2 regions of the Brevibacillus sp. GCM10020057 genome follow, and region 2 is predicted to be linked to the other one. Evidence: riboswitches for the same ligand, from Rfam matches in the RefSeq annotation. Region 2 holds a riboswitch; the other holds the start of a gene.

Region 1 (9,197 bases), on a different contig from region 2:
TCGGCATGAATTTTGACATTTCCGACCGGCGGATCAAGCTGGTCTGTCAAAAGGACGGCCAACTGCTCGTGATGCAGGAGGACGGCGGCCAGTTTTACCCGGCGCTCGGCATCAATAAAAACGGGACGTTCATGAACTTGCAAATGGTGGAACCGAGTGAGGAAGGGAAATACCGGCGAGGGAAAAATTGCGTGCACATCATGAAGCTGTTCGCGGATGTGCTGGGAGAAAAGCTGGCTCTCACCGACGTTTTCACCTACGTTGATCAGCATGCGATCGTCAATGTCCCCGGCCACAGCGTGCACAGCCTGATCGCGGGCATGGGGCAGGCGTGTGTCGTCGAGCCGGGGAAAAAAGCGCTGGGCAGCGCGGCAATTGCGGACGAGCCGTTCATGGTCCTGACGAACTTTTCGTTGTTTGCCAGAGGCGAGCAGGAGAATGGACAGAGCGAGGCGATGGGAGCAGACCGTTATCGGGTCGCGCGGGAGCGGCTGCTCGCCGTACAGGAGCCGTTCGAGCCCGCGGCCGCGTTTTCCATCCTGCGGGAGACCGCGCAGCACGGCGGCGCTTTTCCTACCCAATTATCGCTGGTTGCCGTGGCGGAGGAAGGCGTGGTGTATTTCACGCTGCGCGCCGACTTTGCCAAAGTGCTCCGCTTTTCCTTTCACGACAGGCTCATTCAGACGGAGAGCGGGTTTACCTGGCACAGGCAGCTTCCGCTCACGAACCGGGGCGTGCTGATTTCCGAGCTGGCCGGCTGGTAAATGGTTGTGTTTGTCCCCCGATACTTTCGCGATTGCTTTTCTCCCAAAGCCAGAGTAAGGTAGAGGAGGCGCAATCATCCTGGATGCAATGAGGCGAAAATCGGAGGCAGTCCGAATTTTCGCTTGTTTTTGGAGGACGACAATGAGTGACCTGTTGACGCATTTTAATGAACAAAACCGTGCCCGCATGGTGGATGTATCGGAAAAGGACAGTTCGAAGCGCGAAGCTGTGGCCCAAAGCAAAATTTCGATGAAGCCGGAGACGCTGGCGCGCATTCGCGAAGGGCGCATCGAAAAGGGCGATGTGCTCGCGGTCGCACAGGTGGCGGGAGTCATGGCGGCGAAAAAGACGTGGGACATCATTCCGATGTGCCATCCGCTGCCGCTGACCGGGATCGACATCCGCTTTGCTTTTGCCGATGACGAGACGCTCGTGATCGAAGCGATGGTCAAAACGACTGGAAAAACCGGTGTGGAAATGGAAGCACTGACTGCAGCAAGCGTCGCAGCCTTGACAGTGTACGACATGTGCAAGGCGATGGACAAAGGCATGGTAATCGGTCCGACCAGCCTTTTGCTGAAGACAGGCGGAAAAAGCGGCGACTTCCGCCGGGGAGAGAACTGACAGATGAATCAGGCGTGGAAATCCTATCCGAGCAGCATTCGGCTCCTTTCGATTGCTGCCGTCATTTTTTCTACCGGCATGGCTTGTATTTGGCCGCTGGTTACGATCTACATTCACGAGTATCTGGGCAAGCCGCTGACGACAGCTGGCTTGCTGCTCATGTTAAACCAGGGGGCTTTTCTCATCGGCAGTCTGGCAGGCGGCATGCTCTTTGACCGCTGGGGGAAGATGAAGACGATCGTGCTGTCCTCCCTTGGCATCATCGTCATTTCCCTCTTTTTGGGCTTTACGGCCAACTTCACGGCCTACACCGTCTTGCTGCTGCTAAGCGGCTTGTTCTACGGGATGCTCTCGCCCGTCATGAACGCGCTCGCCGTCGTGCTGTGGCCCGAGGGAGGACGCAAGGTCATGAACATGATTTACGTGGCGCTGAACGCAGGCGTCGCGGCCGGCTCCGCACTCGGCGGGGTACTGGCGAGCGTGTCGTTTGCCTGGACGTTCTTCGGCAACGCCATTGCCCAGGTCTGCGTGTTCGCGATGTTCATCTTCATCCTGCCCCGGCACCTGCAAGCCGCTGCATCCGGGCAGCCAGACGGGAGCGTGGAGCTGAGGGCGGCAGACAGTCAGGCGTCAGCCGCTTTGGAAGTGCCGCGGGACGCAGCGACTTCTGTTCAAAAAGTCGTATGGGGAGCGCTGGTGCTGCTGTGCGCAGGGCTTCTCATCAGCTGGATCGTCTACGTGCAGTGGACGACGGTGCTGTCTGCCTACATGCAGTCGCTCGGCATTTCCTTGCGCCAATACAGCCTGCTCTGGACGTTGAACGGAGGGCTCATCCTGTTCGGGCAGCCGCTGATCGCGTGGATCATCAGGCGCCTCGCCCGAACGCTGCGTGCACAGTTGCTGCTGGGGACGTATGTGTTCGCCTTGTCGATGCTGATTTTGTCGCAGACGACCGCCTATGCCGGTTTTGTCGCGGCCATGTTCGTGATGACGATCGGCGAAATGCTCGTCTGGCCTGCCGTCCCGACCGTAGCGGCAGAGTTCACGCCACAAGGACGGGAAGGCTTCATCCAGGGGCTGGTATCCGGCACCGGCTCGGCAGGCCGCATGCTCGGTCCGCTGCTCGGGGCTTTCATCTTCCAGACGTTCCAGGCGCAGGGGCTGCTGTACATCATGGCTGGATTGTCCCTTTTGTCCGTTGCCTTTTTCGTTCTGCAAGGCTCCATGCAAAAGCGCGGCAAACGAAGGGGCATCCAGGCGACGATCGAAAAATAGAGCAGCGAAAAGGCGCCCGGCTTGTGCCTTTTGCCCAGATGAGAAGGCAAGTGCAGCAACCGGCAAACTTCGATAGCCGTGGAATCTTTGGCCTGCTAGAATACAAGCATGGCATTGCTGTGCATGCAGAATACGAAGAGGGAAGGGATTTGTGTGTCGCGGTCGTTGGTTCTGGTTTTGACGATGCTCAGCCTGATTTGGGGCGGGTCGTTTTTCTTTATGAAAATATTGCTCCACGAGTTCGGTCCCTGGACGATTGCCTTTCTGCGCTCGGCGCTCGGCCTGATCACGATCACCATCGTCATGCTCATCCTGAAAAAGCCGCTGGAACTGAAGCGGATCGCCTGGGGCCCGATGGTGAGGATGGCCTTGATCAATACGGCAATTCCCTGGGCGTTCATCGCCTTCAGCGAGACGCGGGTGACGAGCACAATGGCATCGGTCCTGAATGCGACGACACCGCTCTGGACGCTGGCGATCGGGATTCTGTTCTTCAAAGCCGCGGTCGGTCGCATGCAGTGGCTGGGGATGCTCATCGGCTTTTGCGGAATCATCGTCCTGCTCGACGTGAACCCTGTCTCCATCGTCTCCGTCGATGTGCTCGGCTTTCTATGCATGATGGCAGCGACCTGCTGTTATGCGGTCGGCGGGCAGTTGTCCAGGCGGCTGCCGGGCAACTTGTCTGCTTACCAGATCACGTTCGGCACCTTGCTTAGCTCTACGCTCGGCAGCGGGAGCGTTGCGTTGATGACAGAATCCTGTTCCTTCACCGCCTTCACTTCGGGCAGTACCCTTGGGGCCTTGGCGGGGATCGGCGTGTTTGGCTCCGGCATCGCGTATATTTTGTACTACTACCTGGTGCAAAAGGGCGGGCCGGAGATTGCGTCTCTCGTGACCTATCTGGTGCCGGTCACCGCCTTTGTCTGGGGCTATGCGCTGTTGCATGAAGCCATTACGTGGAACCTCATGGCAGGCATGGTCTTTATTGTGGGCGGCGTATTTTTGACGGGCAGACGGGAGAAGCCGAAAACGCAAGCGACTGTGGAGACGTAAAGGGGAAAGCAGGCTGCAGATGTCAGGCAGCCTGTTTTTTTGTCTGGAAGGCTATTCCACCGCGAAGATGCGGGCAAGGCTGCTCGTCCTGGCGCTCGCAGATGCTGCTGCACGATGGGGCGATGGTGCAAATGCAGCAAGCATCTTGACACGCTGATACGGCTCAAGTAGTATGAAGAAGATTCAAAACATTATATTCCGTGTACTTTACTTATGCAGAGAGGTGGAGGGACTGGCCCGATGAAGCCCGGCAGCGGATCTGTTTGCCCCGGCGGCAAAAGATGCTGTGCCAATTCCAGCAGGAGTATTCCTGGCAGATAAGGACGTGACGAAGCTGATCTACCCCTTTTTCTGTAAGGAAAAGGGGTTTTTGTTGCTCATATCGCGCTACCTGCATTACCCGACAGAAAGGAAATGAAGACAGATGCGTATTCAACCCTCTGACATGATCGAGCGGCTGCCGACACAGTTTTTTGCCACGCTGGTAGCGAAAGTAAACAAAGTGATCGCAGCCGGGCACGACGTCATCAATCTCGGCCAAGGCAATCCCGATTTGCCGACTCCCCCGCATATTGTAGAAGAATTGCAGGCAGCCGCCGCGCTCCCGCTGCATCATAAATATCCGCCGTTCAGCGGCCGCCTGGAGCTGAAGCAGGCAGTCGCGCATTGGTACAAGCAAGAATTCGACGTCGATCTCGATCCGGAAGAAGAAGTCGCCATCCTGTTCGGCAGCAAGACGGGCTTGGTGGAAATCTGCCAGGTGCTGATGAACCAGGGCGATGTGGCGCTGGTTCCGGACCCCGGCTATCCGGACTACTGGTCCGGCGTGGCTGTCGTGGACGGGCGCATGGTCATGATGCCGCTTCGTGCTGAAAACGGGTTTTTGCCGAACTACGGCCAGATCGCCCAGGCAGATCTGGAGCGTGCGAAGCTGATGTTCCTCAACTACCCGAACAATCCTACCGCCGTCAATGCTCCGATTGAATTTTTCGAGGAGACGATTCGCTTCGCCCGCAAAAACGAAATCGTCGTCTGCCACGACTTCGCCTACGGAGCGATCAGCTATGACGGCAAGAAGCCGGTCAGCTTCATGCAAGTGCCGGGGGCAAAAGAAGTCGGCGTCGAGTTTTACACGTTGTCCAAGACGTACAACATGGCAGGCTGGCGCGTCGGCGCGATGGTCGGCAACCGCGAGCTGGTGCGGTTGATTAACCTGATCCAGGACCACTACTTCGTGAGCCTGTTCGGAGCCGTGCAGATGGCCGCCGTCAAAGCCATGGCCGGATCGCAGCAGTGCGTCCGCGATCTCGTCGCGGTGTATGAGAGCCGGCGCAACGCTCTGTTTACCAACCTGCACCGCATCGGCTGGCAGGCGCAGCCCTCCCAAGGCTCCTTTTTCGCCTGGCTCCCGGTTCCGAGCGGCTTTACGTCCGTCGAATTTTCCGATTTGCTGCTGGAAAAAGCCCATGTCGTGGTAGCGCCTGGAAACGGTTTTGGCCCGACCGGCGAAGGCTACGTGCGCGCCGCCCTGCTGTCCGATGAAGCGCGTCTGGCAGAGGCTGTGCGCAGAATCGAGCAGCTCGGCATTTTTGCCAAAGCATAACATACAAAGGTAATACCGAAGAAACAGACCGCATTCACTGACCGATTCAGCGAGTGCGGTCTTTTCTTGCAGGACGAAAAGCGCAGCCAGAGTCACTATCAATAAAAATCATTCTCATTATTGACAGATAATGATTTTCATTATAGGATAGGAATTGCCGATGATAATTAGTCTCAATGACAACTTGGGCAAAACGGGAGGGTACCATGCGCTATCAGATTAACGGCTACACGGATATGTATACGGTGATCGCCAACGAGCGGAAGATAGGCGGGGCCATAGAAGCCAGCTCGATCCGGCTGCGTACGGGAGAAGTTTACGCCAATGCGGTACTCACTCGCCTGGAAATGTCAGGTGCGCATTTTTGCTCGATCGGTTTTGTGACGGAAGAAGGTCAGAGACTGATTGTCCACGTAGACGACATCAGCATGATTGCCGATGCTCGCCATGTCGATGTGTGCGAGCTGCGCAACGAATACATGCGGGCCGAGAAAAAGGCGGACCGTCTGAAACGGCTGAAGCGTCTGTGCGAGTTGAACGAAGGCAGCTGTACGTTGACGTTCCAGGAGGAAGCCTTGCTCCTGGCACAGGACGTGGGACTGGAAGAAGCGCATGCCCGGTTCGACCTGTCGTTCCTGCCGCAAGCAGAGAAATCGCGAGTTGTGCGGATCGCGTAGAGATCGCTTTCCATGAACAGATACATAGCCTCTTTCCCATGCGGAAAGGGGTTTTTCGTTTTCGGCAGCGGAATCGAACAGCCGCTCGACATAGCTAAAACCTATTCCCCCATAGCAAGCGAGCATTGGACATTGCTTGTCGGCAGTGATAAAACAAGATTAAACAAAATCAAGGGGGAACGGAACATGGAGTATTCATTTTCAAAATCAGTCGAAGCATTATCCTCCTCGGCGGTCCGGGAAATCTTGAAGCTGACACAAGGCAATCAGGTTCTCTCGCTGGCCGGGGGATTGCCGGCAGAGGATTCTTTTCCGATCGCAGAAATGCGGGAAGCGTTTGACCGCTCGTTCGATTTGGGTGCGAAGGCTCTGCAGTACGGTCTGACCGACGGCTATTTGCCGTTGCGCGAATGGGTGGCTTCCCGCATGAAGCAAAAACAGATGAATGTTGGCGTGGACAATATGCTGCTGACCACCGGCTCCCAGCAGGCCGTCGACTTGCTTTGCCGCGTCTATTTGGACGAAGGCGACGTCGTGCTGGTAGAAAACCCTACGTACCTGGCTGCGGTCCAATTGTTCCAATTTCGTGGTATTCGCGCCATTCCGGTGGAGGGAGACGCTGAAGGCATGGATCTGGACGATCTGGCGGCGAAAATCGCAAAATACCGCCCGAAAATGGCCTACGTCATCCCGACATTTGCCAACCCGACCGGAAAGGTGTGGTCGCTCGAGCGCCGTCTCGGCCTGCTGCGTCAGTGCAAGGAAAATAACATTCTGATTCTGGAGGACGATCCGTACGGCGAAATCCAGTTTGACGGACAGGAGCCATACCGCTCCATCTTTTCGCTGGATGAGCATCCGACCGACTCCTGTGTCGTCTACACCAGCACGTTTTCCAAGATCGTCGCGCCAGGTCTGCGCACCGGCTGGGCGATCGGGGATTCCCGCGTCATCCAGATGATGGTCAAGGCAAAACAGGCCGTCGATCTGCAGTCGAGCACCATCGACCAGATTGCGCTGCACCAGCTGTTGTCCCGCTTCGATCTGGACAGCCATATCCGGAAAATCCGCTCCTCCTACCAAGAGCGCATGGAGTGGATGCATGAACTGATGACTAGGCAGCAATGGGAAGGCGTGACGTGGGAGAAACCGCGCGGAGGGATGTTCTTCTGGGTGAACCTGCCGCAGAACTTCGATGCCGAAAAACTGCTCGCGCTCTCCGTAAAAGAAGGCGTGGCTTTCGTACCGGGCAAGCCGTTCTATGCGGAGGAAGCCAGGCTCAATACGATGCGCCTGAACTACACCCTGCTCAATCGCGAAGACACGCAGCTGGCGATTTCCCGCCTGGGCAAAGCACTGGCGCAGTATCAGCAAACGGAAGCCGTCACGAACTAGGCAGCAACGAACGCCTGGCAAACCGGGCCGCCACTGGACATAGATACAATTGCCGGACAGGAAGCTGTTCCCTTTCTGTCCGTACCAAAAAGACAGCCAAAAGAGTGGCTGTCTTTTTCAATGTCCGGGGACGATTATTCTTCTGTCTCTTCCAGCGTGCAGATGGCAGTCGGACGCTTGATGCGCAGGACGACGCACTCGTAGACGCGGAACAAGCTGTTCATTTGCTCGTCTCCGAGGAAAGACGTGTCGAAGTCTTCAGCGACGGCCAGGTCGAGATTGTGGCGGCCGGTTGCGACGAGGACACCCGCGCGTCCCTTGATCGTCGGAGATTGGAAGACGCCGTCGGTGACGAGGTTGCGGACGTGGTCGATCTCCAGCACGTTGGTTCCTTTGTGGACGCGGTGCAGCAGCGCGTACAGTTCAGGAGAGACCACGAGCGCGTAAGGACCGCTGTGGCCCATTTTCAACAGTTTGTTGCGCGCTTCCACGATGTCGGCAAAGGCATTGCCGGATTCCATCCAGTCGCTCTTGAGATGGGTGAGGCGTCCTTTCACGTTCATCAGGCCGGGCAGATCGAATTCAGCCGCCCCGTTGAAAATCAGGTCGTCTTCCAGCAGGGCGCAGCCGGAAGCGGCGTTGGCTGCCGCGCTCATGTCCAGCGGCATGCCTAGCGTACGGGCCTGGGCAACATCGCGCCAGTAGAGCATGAAGTCTTTGTACAAAATCGGGATGGTCATGCTGACGCGACGGCTCGGCTGCGTCAATTCCAGCGATTCGCCGCGCAGGCTCAGCCCGCCGAAACGGGATTCGTCGTACACGTCATTGGTAATGGTCTGGATGCCTTCTCCGAGCGGTCCGTAAATGTCGATGAAGCGGCGGCCGACCAGTTGGCGACGGGCCATGTCGACGACAGTCGCGTCCAGCTGGTTCCATTCCTCGTGAGTCAGGGGAGAGTCCGGGTATTTGCGAAGCTTGTCCATTGCTATACCTCCAAGTCAGTCAGGATTGTAGGATTAGTGCAAACCTTTCAAGCTGCCTACGGTCAGTCCCTTTTTGCCGGGGACGGAAGCAGGAGCAGCCGGATGCGAGGTGACGGACGCAACGCCCGCCGACGCCTTCAGATGGTCCACCTGATGAACGTCATGCCCTTCGTCGTGGTCAGTCAGATCCGCGTGGTACACATCCGAGAAGCGTTCGCTCAGCCTGCTCATGATGTCTTTTACCAGCAAGTAGTCAGCATGCGTTTTTTCCCGCATGCCGTCGAGGTCGAGCCGCGTCTCTTCATCGCGAAACTCGTACAGGGACAGTTCCAGATGCTCGCGGAAATTGTGCAGCCCGAAGCGCTCCAGATTAATATCGGACAGCAGACGAGACAGCTCGCGGTCGCTCAATTGATCCGATTTCTGATTCGCAGCCAGTTCTTCCAGATGGGGAACCAGTTGCTCCAGGCGCCCCAAACGCTGTTCTTCTTCTTCCAGAATGTGATGGTAATACAGGCGGGTGTGCTCGTCCTGGGCAGCGTCAACGATGGGCTGAATGATGCTCATGAAACGGTTGATGTAGCCTCTGGTACGATCAAAAATGGCGTGCAGCTGTGAAAAGTCTTGCACCCTCCGCCACCTCCTCGCTTTGAACTGTTCCTTCATTATACGCATGGAAAAATCCACCGGGCAAGAAGCAAGTAGATTTCTCTCATATTTGTTCGTAGTTTTGTTTTTTTACAAAAAAGATATCATGGAGAGTATTGTCAAAGCTAATTGGTAATGATAATATTTATCAATAAGAGTGATATTCATTATCAA
Region 2 (9,197 bases):
GCCCGAGCTGTCCTCATCTGCCGGAGTCGTATCCGGCGCTGTTCAAGCCGGGAAGCAAGCCTGCTGACTGGACTGGCGATGTCCCGACACTGGCAACGCTCGCTGCCCAACTGGAGGAGCAAAAAGCCCGGATCAAGGAAGCATTCGCCGGGCGCCTGGACGAGAAGCTCCCGCAGCCATTCCACCTGGGAAACAAAGGCACCATGCACACCCTGGGAGAAATGTTCGCCTTCTCCCTGTTCCACGAAGGCATGCACGCCAACGCGCTCGGCCTTCTGTTGAAAGCCGTAAAGTCTGGCAAATAAACAAGCGCATCCAAATGGCCCGGAAGCTGTTCCGGGCTTTTGTGCGTGCAGCAGGCATAGGAGGCAAAGACGTGAAAACCGCCCCCAAACCGGGAGCGGTCCTTGTCGAGCCCGAATTGCTATGAGGTTTTACCGATCATTCTCTTTGGCACTTCAACCTCCGTAACAGAGCTTGTGTTACCTAAAGAATTTTGGTTCCACCTGACCGACTTTCGCCGACTGCCTGATCATGTGTATCCACGGCTCTTCGCCTCCTGCAAGGCTTTGTTCCGTCTTACCATGAATCATCGGGCTCGACAATAGCTAGTATGGTCCGCATTGGCACAGACTATACACATCGTTTACAAAATATCTGCGGCGAGTTGTGCCAGCACGCTCCGCTCCCCTTTTTCCAGCTTGATGTGTCCGGCCAGCTTCTGATCCTTGAACAATTCCACCACGTATGTCAAACCGTTGTTGCTCTCGTCCAGATACGGATGGTCGATCTGTTCCGGATCGCCCATCAGCACGATTTTGGAACCGTCCCCGACACGTGTCAGGATCGTCTTCACTTCATGCTTCGTCAGGTTTTGCGCCTCGTCGATGATGATGAACTGGCCCGGAATGGACCGCCCGCGAATATAGGTCAGCGCTTCCACCTGCAAGCTGCCCATCCCCGCCAATATTTTGTCCAAATCTCCAGGACGCTTCGTGTTGAACAAATACTCCAGATTATCGTAAATCGGCTGCATCCACGGCCTCAGCTTTTCTTCCTTTTCGCCGGGCAAGTAGCCGATGTCTTTTCCAAGGGGAACAATGGGTCGTGCCACCAAAAGCTTTTTGTATTTTTGTTGATCCTCGATCTGCAGCAGACCTGCGGCCAGCGCCAGCAGGGTTTTTCCTGTTCCGGCCTTGCCGGTCATCGTAACCAGGGGAATGTCGTCGCGAAGCAATAATTCAGCCGCCATGCGCTGTTGCACGTTCCGGGCTCGTATTCCCCACATCGGGCCATCGTCCGATACGAGCATCTCCAGTGTCTTGCCATCCGGGTCAACCTTGCCGATCGCCGAGATGGAAGGGTTGATCTCGTCTTTTAGCACGAGAAATTGATGGGGGTAAAATCGGTACTTGGGGAAACAGGAGGCTAAATGCAGCTTTCGTGTCGCGTAGTACGACTTGATGATATCCGAAGCGACCATCATTTTCTGATACCCCGTGTAAATGCTGGAATATTCGCCTACGACCCGATCCGAGAGGAAGTCCTCTGCGGTCAGACTCAGTGCATCCGCCTTCACACGCATGAGCGCGTCCTTGCTGACCAGAATGACCGGGCGCGGCTGGGGCGACAAGTTTTCTTCTTCCTGCAAATTGAGCGCGACAGCCAGGATGCGGTTGTCGTTTGTCATTTCCGTAAACTGTTTTTGCAGTTTATGCAGCGAGGAGTGATTCAGCTCCACACGGAACAGCCCGCCTGTCTCCAGTGTGATTCCCGTGTGCAAATGTCCCAGTTCACGGAAGCTGTCCAGCAATCGCGAAACGTACCGAGCATTGCGGCCGATTTCATCCATGTACCGCTTCTTGGAATCAATTTCTTCCAACACCACTGCGGGTATGACGATTTCATTGTCGGCGAAGGAAAACATCGCCCGCGGATCTTGCAGGAGTACGTTGGTGTCCAGTACGTAGATTTTCTTCAAAATCTCGCCTCCTATTACCCATCTTATATACCCTATGCAATTTTTGGAAGGATGCTCTGGTGCGGTGACGTGATGTACTACAGTCTATGTTGGGCCCTACACAGTTAGACGGAGCTTTGCCAGAATGAAAAAAGGCGAGCAGGACAAAATACACGTAACCACCGGGAAAGGGAGAATGATTGTGAAACGGACCGCCATTGGATATCTAGGTCTTAGCCTGTTGCTTGCCGGATGCATGTCAGGCAAGCATCCGTCGGCCAACCAGGCTGCGCCACAGCCCAATCAGCAAGCCCCGCATACGCAGCGCGTTCAGCAAACCGCCCCGGCACCGACTTACAACCAATCCTCGCAAGCCACGGCAGACCGCCTCGTCCAGCTGGCGACCCGCGTGAAAAAGGTAAATGGAGCCACGGCCGTCGTGATCGGGAAATACGCGGTCGTCGGCATAGACGTGGACGCCCATCTGGACCGTCCGGAGGTAGGCGTCATCAAGTACACGGTCGCAGAAGCGTTGAAGGAAGACCCGCAGGGAGCAAATGCCGTCGTGACCGCCGATCCTGACATCGTGCAGCGTCTGCGGGAAATGACCGCCGATATTCGCAGAGGGCATCCGGTCTCCGGTTTTGCCGAAGAGCTGGCCGATATTGTGGGACGCATCATCCCGCAGATGCCTCGCGATGTGCGCAAGCGCGAGGAGACGCCGTCCCAGGAAAACGAGCAGCGCATCAACAAGAGCAGTCCGTCCTCCCCGCGAGGACACGACAAGATCAACGTCAATCGGACAGGCGCGCCATAAAAATCAGCACAAAGAAAGAGGCACTCGCCCAGGCTCTACGCCCGGGAAAATGCCTCTTTTTTCGTCTGCAAAGGGGCCGTCTCAAGCGGCGGCAATGCAGCCAGCGCTTGCTCCAGATCGGCGATCAAGTCGTCCGCATCTTCCAGCCCGGCGGACAGGCGGATCAATCCATCGGTAATGCCGCGCAACTCTCTCTCGGCAGCAGGCATCGACGCATGGGACATCGCTGCCGGATAGGAAAGAATCGTTTCGACTGCGCCAAGGCTTACCGCCACAATCGGCAGCTTCACCCGGTCAAACAATGCTTTGGCCCGCTCCCTGCTGCCGACGTCAAAGGACAGGACAGCTCCGTGACCGCTCGCCTGCGACGCCTGTATGGCATGGCCGGGATGGCTGGACAAGCCGGTGTAGTAGACGCGCGAGACGGCGGGATGGGTGTTCAGCCAGCGGGCGATTTTGTCTGCCGTGTGCGTGCTGACATCGAGGCGGGCTTTGAGCGTTTTCAGTCCGCGCATGACCAACCAGCAGTCTTGCACCCCGAGGATCGCCCCCATGCCGTTCTGGATGAAGTAGAGCTGCTCGCCCAGCGCAGCGTCGCGAGTCACAGCCAGGCCGGCCACGACGTCACTGTGTCCGCCGATGAACTTCGTCGCGCTGTGGATCACGATGTCCGCTCCCAGCTCCAGAGGACGTTGGTAGTACGGGGTCAAAAACGTATTGTCCACGATGATCAAAAGCCTGTGTTCCTTGCCGAGCTTGCAGACGGCTGCGAGATCCGTCACCTTCAGCGTCGGATTGGACGGCGTCTCCAGGTAAATGCCTTTCGTCTGCGGAGTGATCGCAGCCCGGATGTCCTCGATCCGGGTAGCATCCACAAACGTCACCGTGATGCCCATCCGCGACAGCACCCGGGTCAAAAAGCGGAACGTCCCTCCGTATACATCCTCTGCCACGATCACGTGATCCCCGGCCGAAAAGAGCATGAATACGCTGGAGATGGCCGCCATGCCGGAAGCAAACGCAAATCCCCGCTCGCCGCCTTCCAGACCGGCGATTGCATCCTCCAGCGCCTGGCGGGTCGGATTGCCGGATCGGGCGTAATCAAAAGTGCCTGGCCGATCCAGATCGGCCTGATGAAACGTAGATGCCTGATAAATCGGTACCGACGACGCGCCCGTGACCGGATCAAAGCACGATGTACCATGCAGCACACGAGTGGCGAAGTTCATCGTACATTCCCCCCAACAGCCAGGCTCGCATCCAGCGCCGCAGACAAATCTGCGATCAGGTCGTCCGGATGCTCAATGCCGACCGACAGGCGGAGCAACCGATCGCATACGCCCACATACTCGCGGATTTCTGCAGGGATGTCTGCATGGGTCTGCGTCGCCGGGTATGTACACAGCGACTCGACGCCACCCAGACTTTCCGCAAAGGAGACGATGCGCAAATGTTTCAGGAACGGCTTAACTTGCTCCACCGATTGGACACGGAAGGAAACCATTCCGCTGAACCCGCTCGCTTGCTGCTTCTGCACATCATGTCCCGGATGCTCTGCCAGTCCCGGATAGAACACTTCTGCGACCGCAGGGTGCTCGCGCAGCTTTTTGGCAATGGCAAACGCATTGGCTTCATGCCGTTCCATACGCAGGGCCAACGTTTTCAGCCCGCGAACGAGAAGCCAGCTATCTTGCGGCCCGAGTACCGCTCCGATCGAATTGTGCAAAAACCGGATTTTTTCGGACAACTCTTGCCCTTTGGTTACAATCAGGCCAGCGAGGACATCGTTGTGCCCGCCCAAATACTTCGTCGCGCTGTGCAGCACGATGTCGGCTCCCAACTCCAGCGGGCGTTGACAGTACGGAGTCATGAACGTATTGTCGACGATCGTAAGCAGACCGTGCCGCTTTGCCAGTTGCACGACTTGGCGAATATCTGTAATCTGCATCAGGGGATTGGTTGGCGTCTCGACGAAAACGGCCTTCGTCTGCGGCGTCACCGCTGCTTCTACGGACCCAAGATCGCGCAAATCCACGTAGCTGAAGGTCAGCCCGTAGCGTGACAACACTTGCTCAAACAGCCGATACGTTCCGCCGTACAAGTCGAGGGAGACAATAAGGTGGTCTCCCTGGGAAAACAACCCCATGACCGTATGGATGGCAGCCATCCCGGAAGCGCACGCGAACCCGGCGTCTCCGGATTCTGCGCTTGCAATCGTCTCTTCCAATACGCTGCGTGTCGGGTTTGCCGTCCGCGAGTAATCAAACCCGGTGCTCTCTCCCAAGGTAGGATGGCGGTAAGCTGTCGAGAAGTAGACCGGGAAGTTGACGGCCCCCGTTTTTTCGTCTTTTCCTACTCCTGCCTGAACCAGTTTTGTCTCCAAATGCATATGATTTCTCTCCCTCCATTCGTGTGCGAGGGGCATGAAAAAAGCCCCCTTTCCTCTGAAAGAAGGCTTTGTTTACGTCGCCGTAAGCAAGACCTTCTCATCTTTCAGAGTTACATAACTCTGCAGGAATTAGCACCATTATCTTCCTGTAACTGTACAGGTGATTGGTTGCCGGGCATCATCGGGCCAGTCCCTCCGCCTCTCTGGATAAGAAGTTTGCTATTCAATTTAATTGATCCTAATAATAAGGGATGGGTTGCTGCTTTGTCAACGGGAATTTCCGCCGTGCGAACAGGCGCTTTCAGCGGGCGTTTCTCAACGCTTCCATCACCTGATTGTCCAGCTTGGCAGCCGCATTTTTGTCGTATGTCTTTTCGTACTGCGGCTCCGCTGAAATGCGAGAGCCGTAAAACATGATGTCCCTGACTGCGTCGATGGCGATCTCGACCATGGCCAGCTTCAAGGGGACACCTTCCAGCCGCTCGGTTTTCAAGGCCGCGCGACCGTAGATGGCATAGGAGGAACCCGCGCCGATCAGATGCAGGACGACTTGCGGCTCCTTGGCGATGTTCGTCAAAATTCGCGACCGGTTGTCCACAGCAAAACGGATCGACTCGACTGTAGGAGCAAACGTCCACGACAAGGAACTGAGCGAAGGCGAACCCGACTCATGGTCTATGGTAGCCAGTGTCACAAAGCGCTCTTTTTGCAAGAGTCCAAACAATTCTTCCGACAGGGATCGGGAAACGGTTTCAGCCATTTACGATGCCTCCTTGTGTACGTTTCGTACGTTTATTGTACCCATCTGCGCAAGGATAGGCAAACATTTCCTCGGGCGCTTGCTCCGCGCACTGTTTTTCCCTAAACTGGTAGAAAAAGACGACCGTGAAACGGAGGTTTGTCGATGTCTCCCACCGACCGTTTGCTCACACAGATCGACGAGCTTTTGCAGGAAATCAAAGAAGTGCGCAAGCTGAACGAACGCATGGACAAAATCGCCATGTTTCTCGAAGATATTCGCCTGGCTGACATCGTCCAAAACTACACAGCCCCGCGCAAGCTGCTCTGGATCAACTTCCTCGCAGGTCTTGCCCGGGGTCTTGGGCTGACAATCGGAACCGCCATCGTGCTCGCTTTGCTCGGCTCCCTCTTGTCTCAGTTTTTATCCATTCCGATCATCGGCGATTACATCCGCGATCTCGTCGAATACTTGCAGTCGTACAACCAGCCGTAACGATTCCTAGTCGTCGTTGCGGTCTTTCCCTTTGTCGTCCTTGTCTTTTTTGTCATCGTCGCGCTTGTCGTCTTTCCCGCCTTGGGTCCACCATTCACCGTGCTTTTTCCAAAAGCCGTACGCATTGCCGTTTGGCAAATGTTTCTTTTTGTTCTCCAGCTTTTCGCTCGCCTCGCTCTCCCATTGCTTCAGCGCATCGGTAACCGCCTTGGAGATGGAGGCCGTCATGTCAATCTGCTTCACAAGCTTGTCGCCTGCATAGAGTTCGAGGTGGACTCCTTTGAGATCAGTGTTACGATTTTTCAAAGAGAACTTCCAGGAATACTCTCCTTTAGCGCCGATCTTCACTTCCTGCTTTTTGCCATCCGGTCCGGTAATCATCAGCTTGACGCCGCTGTTTTTCGACCAGCCGACGACGGTTCCTTTCAGTTGTATGTTGAAGGCTTTCGGGTCGAATGCCGCCGTTCCCGTAATGGCGTACGTGTTTGGCACTTCCTTGACCGGCGCGTTGATAACCTTGACATCGATGCTGTCTGCGTCGCGTTTTTCCCCGTCCTCGAACACTTCGACTGCTGCTTTTGCATTCGCTGCTTCCTTGACGTTTTTCAGGGTTACACTGAAGATGCCCACGCCATCCCACAGCTTTTTGACGCTCGCCTCTCCATTGACGCCGTTGTAAGTCACGGTCACTTTGTCAGCGTCCAGCTTGACGATCCCTTTGATTTTCAGCTCGCCCTTTTTCGCATCCAGCACTGCTGCGCTATGGATGATCAGGTGCGCTGCTTCTTCCGCTTGCGAGATGACCTTCACCTTTTCGCTGTCCACCAGCGTGCTGCCCGCGTAGGCTTCCACGGTAACGTACGGGTCCGTCGACATATCCTGCGCGGCAAAGCTGACGGTAAACGAATGCTCGCTCGTCGGCACGACTTCGATGTGATCGCCGGTCGGCTTTTTCACGATGACTTTGGTGACGTCCTCGGTCACAATTCCTTTGATATACACTTTGTTGCTTTTCGTCTGCGCATTGACGCTCACGATCTCTTCTTTTTCATCCGTAAAGCGGACTTCCAGCCAGATGTCGCTGTAATACTGGTTGTAGACCCGCTCCCACTCTTCCTTGTTTTCTTCCATATATGTCTGCAGTTTGGTGTCGAGCTTCAATTCATCCACGATGATGTACAGATGCTCCGCCTGCGTCTTGAGCAGCATGTTCAACGTTTCCGGATCATTTTGGGCCAACTCCTTCAGGTTGTAGCGCGTGACTTGCTTGCCTTCCTCGTTCATGACGACCTTGGTCGCGCTCGGCGAAGCAAACGAGCTCGCATCCGCGAAAATCGGTGTCAATCCTCCCATGATGGCAGTCGCAGCAACAACCGCGAGCACAGGCTTTGTCATTATTTTTTTCAAGACCGTTCCCCTCTTTCTTGCCAGTAATCCCCTGCTTGACCGGGGCATCCTTACAGACGGCAGATCAGGGGAATAGGTTGCACCTGCCGCAAAACCGCATCTTTGTACCTACTGCGGCTGCCTCTCCAAGCAAAAAGGCCTCCCCCTCCTCCGTACGGTCCGGAAGCTGGAAAAGCCTTTCTCACTGATTGTATTTGGGCTCGTTCTCGATCGCTTGCAGCAACGACTCTACCGCCTCGGCAGGATACCGGCTCTCCAGACTCTCTGCCCCTGCCTGGCCGAAGACGATGTACCATGGGCCTTCCTGGCGATAACCGAGCCCGCTCATCTGATGGTCCTCTCGCAGCAGCTCGGCAAAAAAAGCTGCGGTTTCCTGTGCGGAGCGATCGTCCGGACGCGCATCCGCCACCACCTGAATCTGGAGCCAATTAAAGAGAGCATCTTCGCGTTTCAATGGCAAGCCTCACTTTCTCCGGGTTTGTTCGGGCTTGATCCGCACTTTGACGATGACCAGAATCAAAATGGCCACAAGCATTGCGCTCTTGACAGGCAACTGAACATCCAGAATGGCAAAAATCAGGCTGCCTGCGAACAACAGTATGTACAATAAGATCGTTTTCAGAATAGGCATGCGAATCCGGGTGGCAAAACCCAGGTAGTACACCAATATCAGCTGGACAAACAAGATCCAGGCGCGATTGTGATCCGCCCACAACCGGAAGCTGTCAAAGGCAGACAATTGGTCCGGGTTGGCAGGAACATAGGTAGAAGCCAATTGAATCCAATCCATTATGAGAATTCCTCCTGTGCCGCATCTGTCCATTTTACTTTATCAGGCGGAACATATCCTGTCAAAACTTGTTATGCCCGCTCCCGGCTGCACCTTGGGCTCTGGCTGCGATGCGAACTTGCGTGTTATGATGGCTGTGAAAATGAAAAAGGTGGGAAGAACGATGAGCGTATATGACATAGCAGTAACCACGATCAACGGCGAGGAGCAGACGTTGGCCGCGTACAAAGGGAAGGTGCTTTTGATCGTCAACACCGCCAGCAAATGCGGGCTGACGCCGCAGTACAAAGGGCTCCAGGAGCTTTACGAACGTTATCACGACAAGGGGCTCGTCGTACTGGGCTTTCCGTGCAACCAGTTTGCCGGACAAGAGCCGGGCAGCGAGGAGGAGATCGCCGCGTTTTGCGACCGTACCTACGGCGTCACCTTCCCGCTGTTCGCCAAGGTGGACGTCAACGGGCCGAACACGCATCCCCTCTATCAATATGTAAAATCCCATGCGCCAGAAGGCAATGGCGAGGACATCGAGTGGAATTTCGCCAAATTCCTCATCAGTCGGGACGGTCAGGTCGCCAAGCGGATTAGCCCGCGCATCCAGCC

Evidence for each region. Region 2 has a riboswitch for S-adenosylmethionine ahead of ACFSO0_RS13995 (aminotransferase class I/II-fold pyridoxal phosphate-dependent enzyme). Riboswitches for the same ligand answer to the same signal wherever they lie in the genome.
Region 1: linked by a shared signal. The riboswitch ahead of ACFSO0_RS12980 (pyridoxal phosphate-dependent aminotransferase) and the one ahead of ACFSO0_RS13995 (aminotransferase class I/II-fold pyridoxal phosphate-dependent enzyme) in region 2 are both predicted to bind S-adenosylmethionine.

Annotation. Positions count from the first base shown of each region.
Region 1 is NZ_JBHUJW010000041.1:209,836-219,032, forward strand. Features, by position in the region: gene ACFSO0_RS12955 (hypothetical protein) at 1-764, shown strand, start outside; gene moaC (cyclic pyranopterin monophosphate synthase MoaC) at 907-1,389, shown strand; gene ACFSO0_RS12965 (MFS transporter) at 1,393-2,664, shown strand; gene ACFSO0_RS12970 (DMT family transporter) at 2,818-3,717, shown strand; gene ACFSO0_RS12975 (hypothetical protein) at 3,737-3,874, shown strand; SAM riboswitch class I at 3,926-4,041, shown strand; gene ACFSO0_RS12980 (pyridoxal phosphate-dependent aminotransferase) at 4,142-5,320, shown strand; gene ACFSO0_RS12985 (hypothetical protein) at 5,527-5,997, shown strand; gene ACFSO0_RS12990 (aminotransferase-like domain-containing protein) at 6,184-7,392, shown strand; gene ACFSO0_RS12995 (family 1 encapsulin nanocompartment shell protein) at 7,527-8,375, opposite strand; gene ACFSO0_RS13000 (IMEF encapsulin system ferritin-like cargo protein) at 8,409-9,005, opposite strand.
Region 2 is NZ_JBHUJW010000043.1:76,356-85,552, reverse strand. Features, by position in the region: gene ACFSO0_RS14015 (DinB family protein) at 1-305, shown strand, start outside; gene ACFSO0_RS14010 (PhoH family protein) at 647-1,981, opposite strand; gene ACFSO0_RS14005 (YhcN/YlaJ family sporulation lipoprotein) at 2,157-2,777, shown strand; gene ACFSO0_RS14000 (aminotransferase class I/II-fold pyridoxal phosphate-dependent enzyme) at 2,813-4,006, opposite strand; gene ACFSO0_RS13995 (aminotransferase class I/II-fold pyridoxal phosphate-dependent enzyme) at 4,003-5,166, opposite strand; SAM riboswitch class I at 5,261-5,380, opposite strand; gene ACFSO0_RS13990 (pyridoxamine 5'-phosphate oxidase family protein) at 5,468-5,926, opposite strand; gene ACFSO0_RS13985 (DUF5665 domain-containing protein) at 6,071-6,400, shown strand; gene ACFSO0_RS13980 (hypothetical protein) at 6,407-7,807, opposite strand; gene ACFSO0_RS13975 (hypothetical protein) at 7,989-8,261, opposite strand; gene ACFSO0_RS13970 (YlaH-like family protein) at 8,271-8,597, opposite strand; gene ACFSO0_RS13965 (glutathione peroxidase) at 8,761-9,197, shown strand, end outside.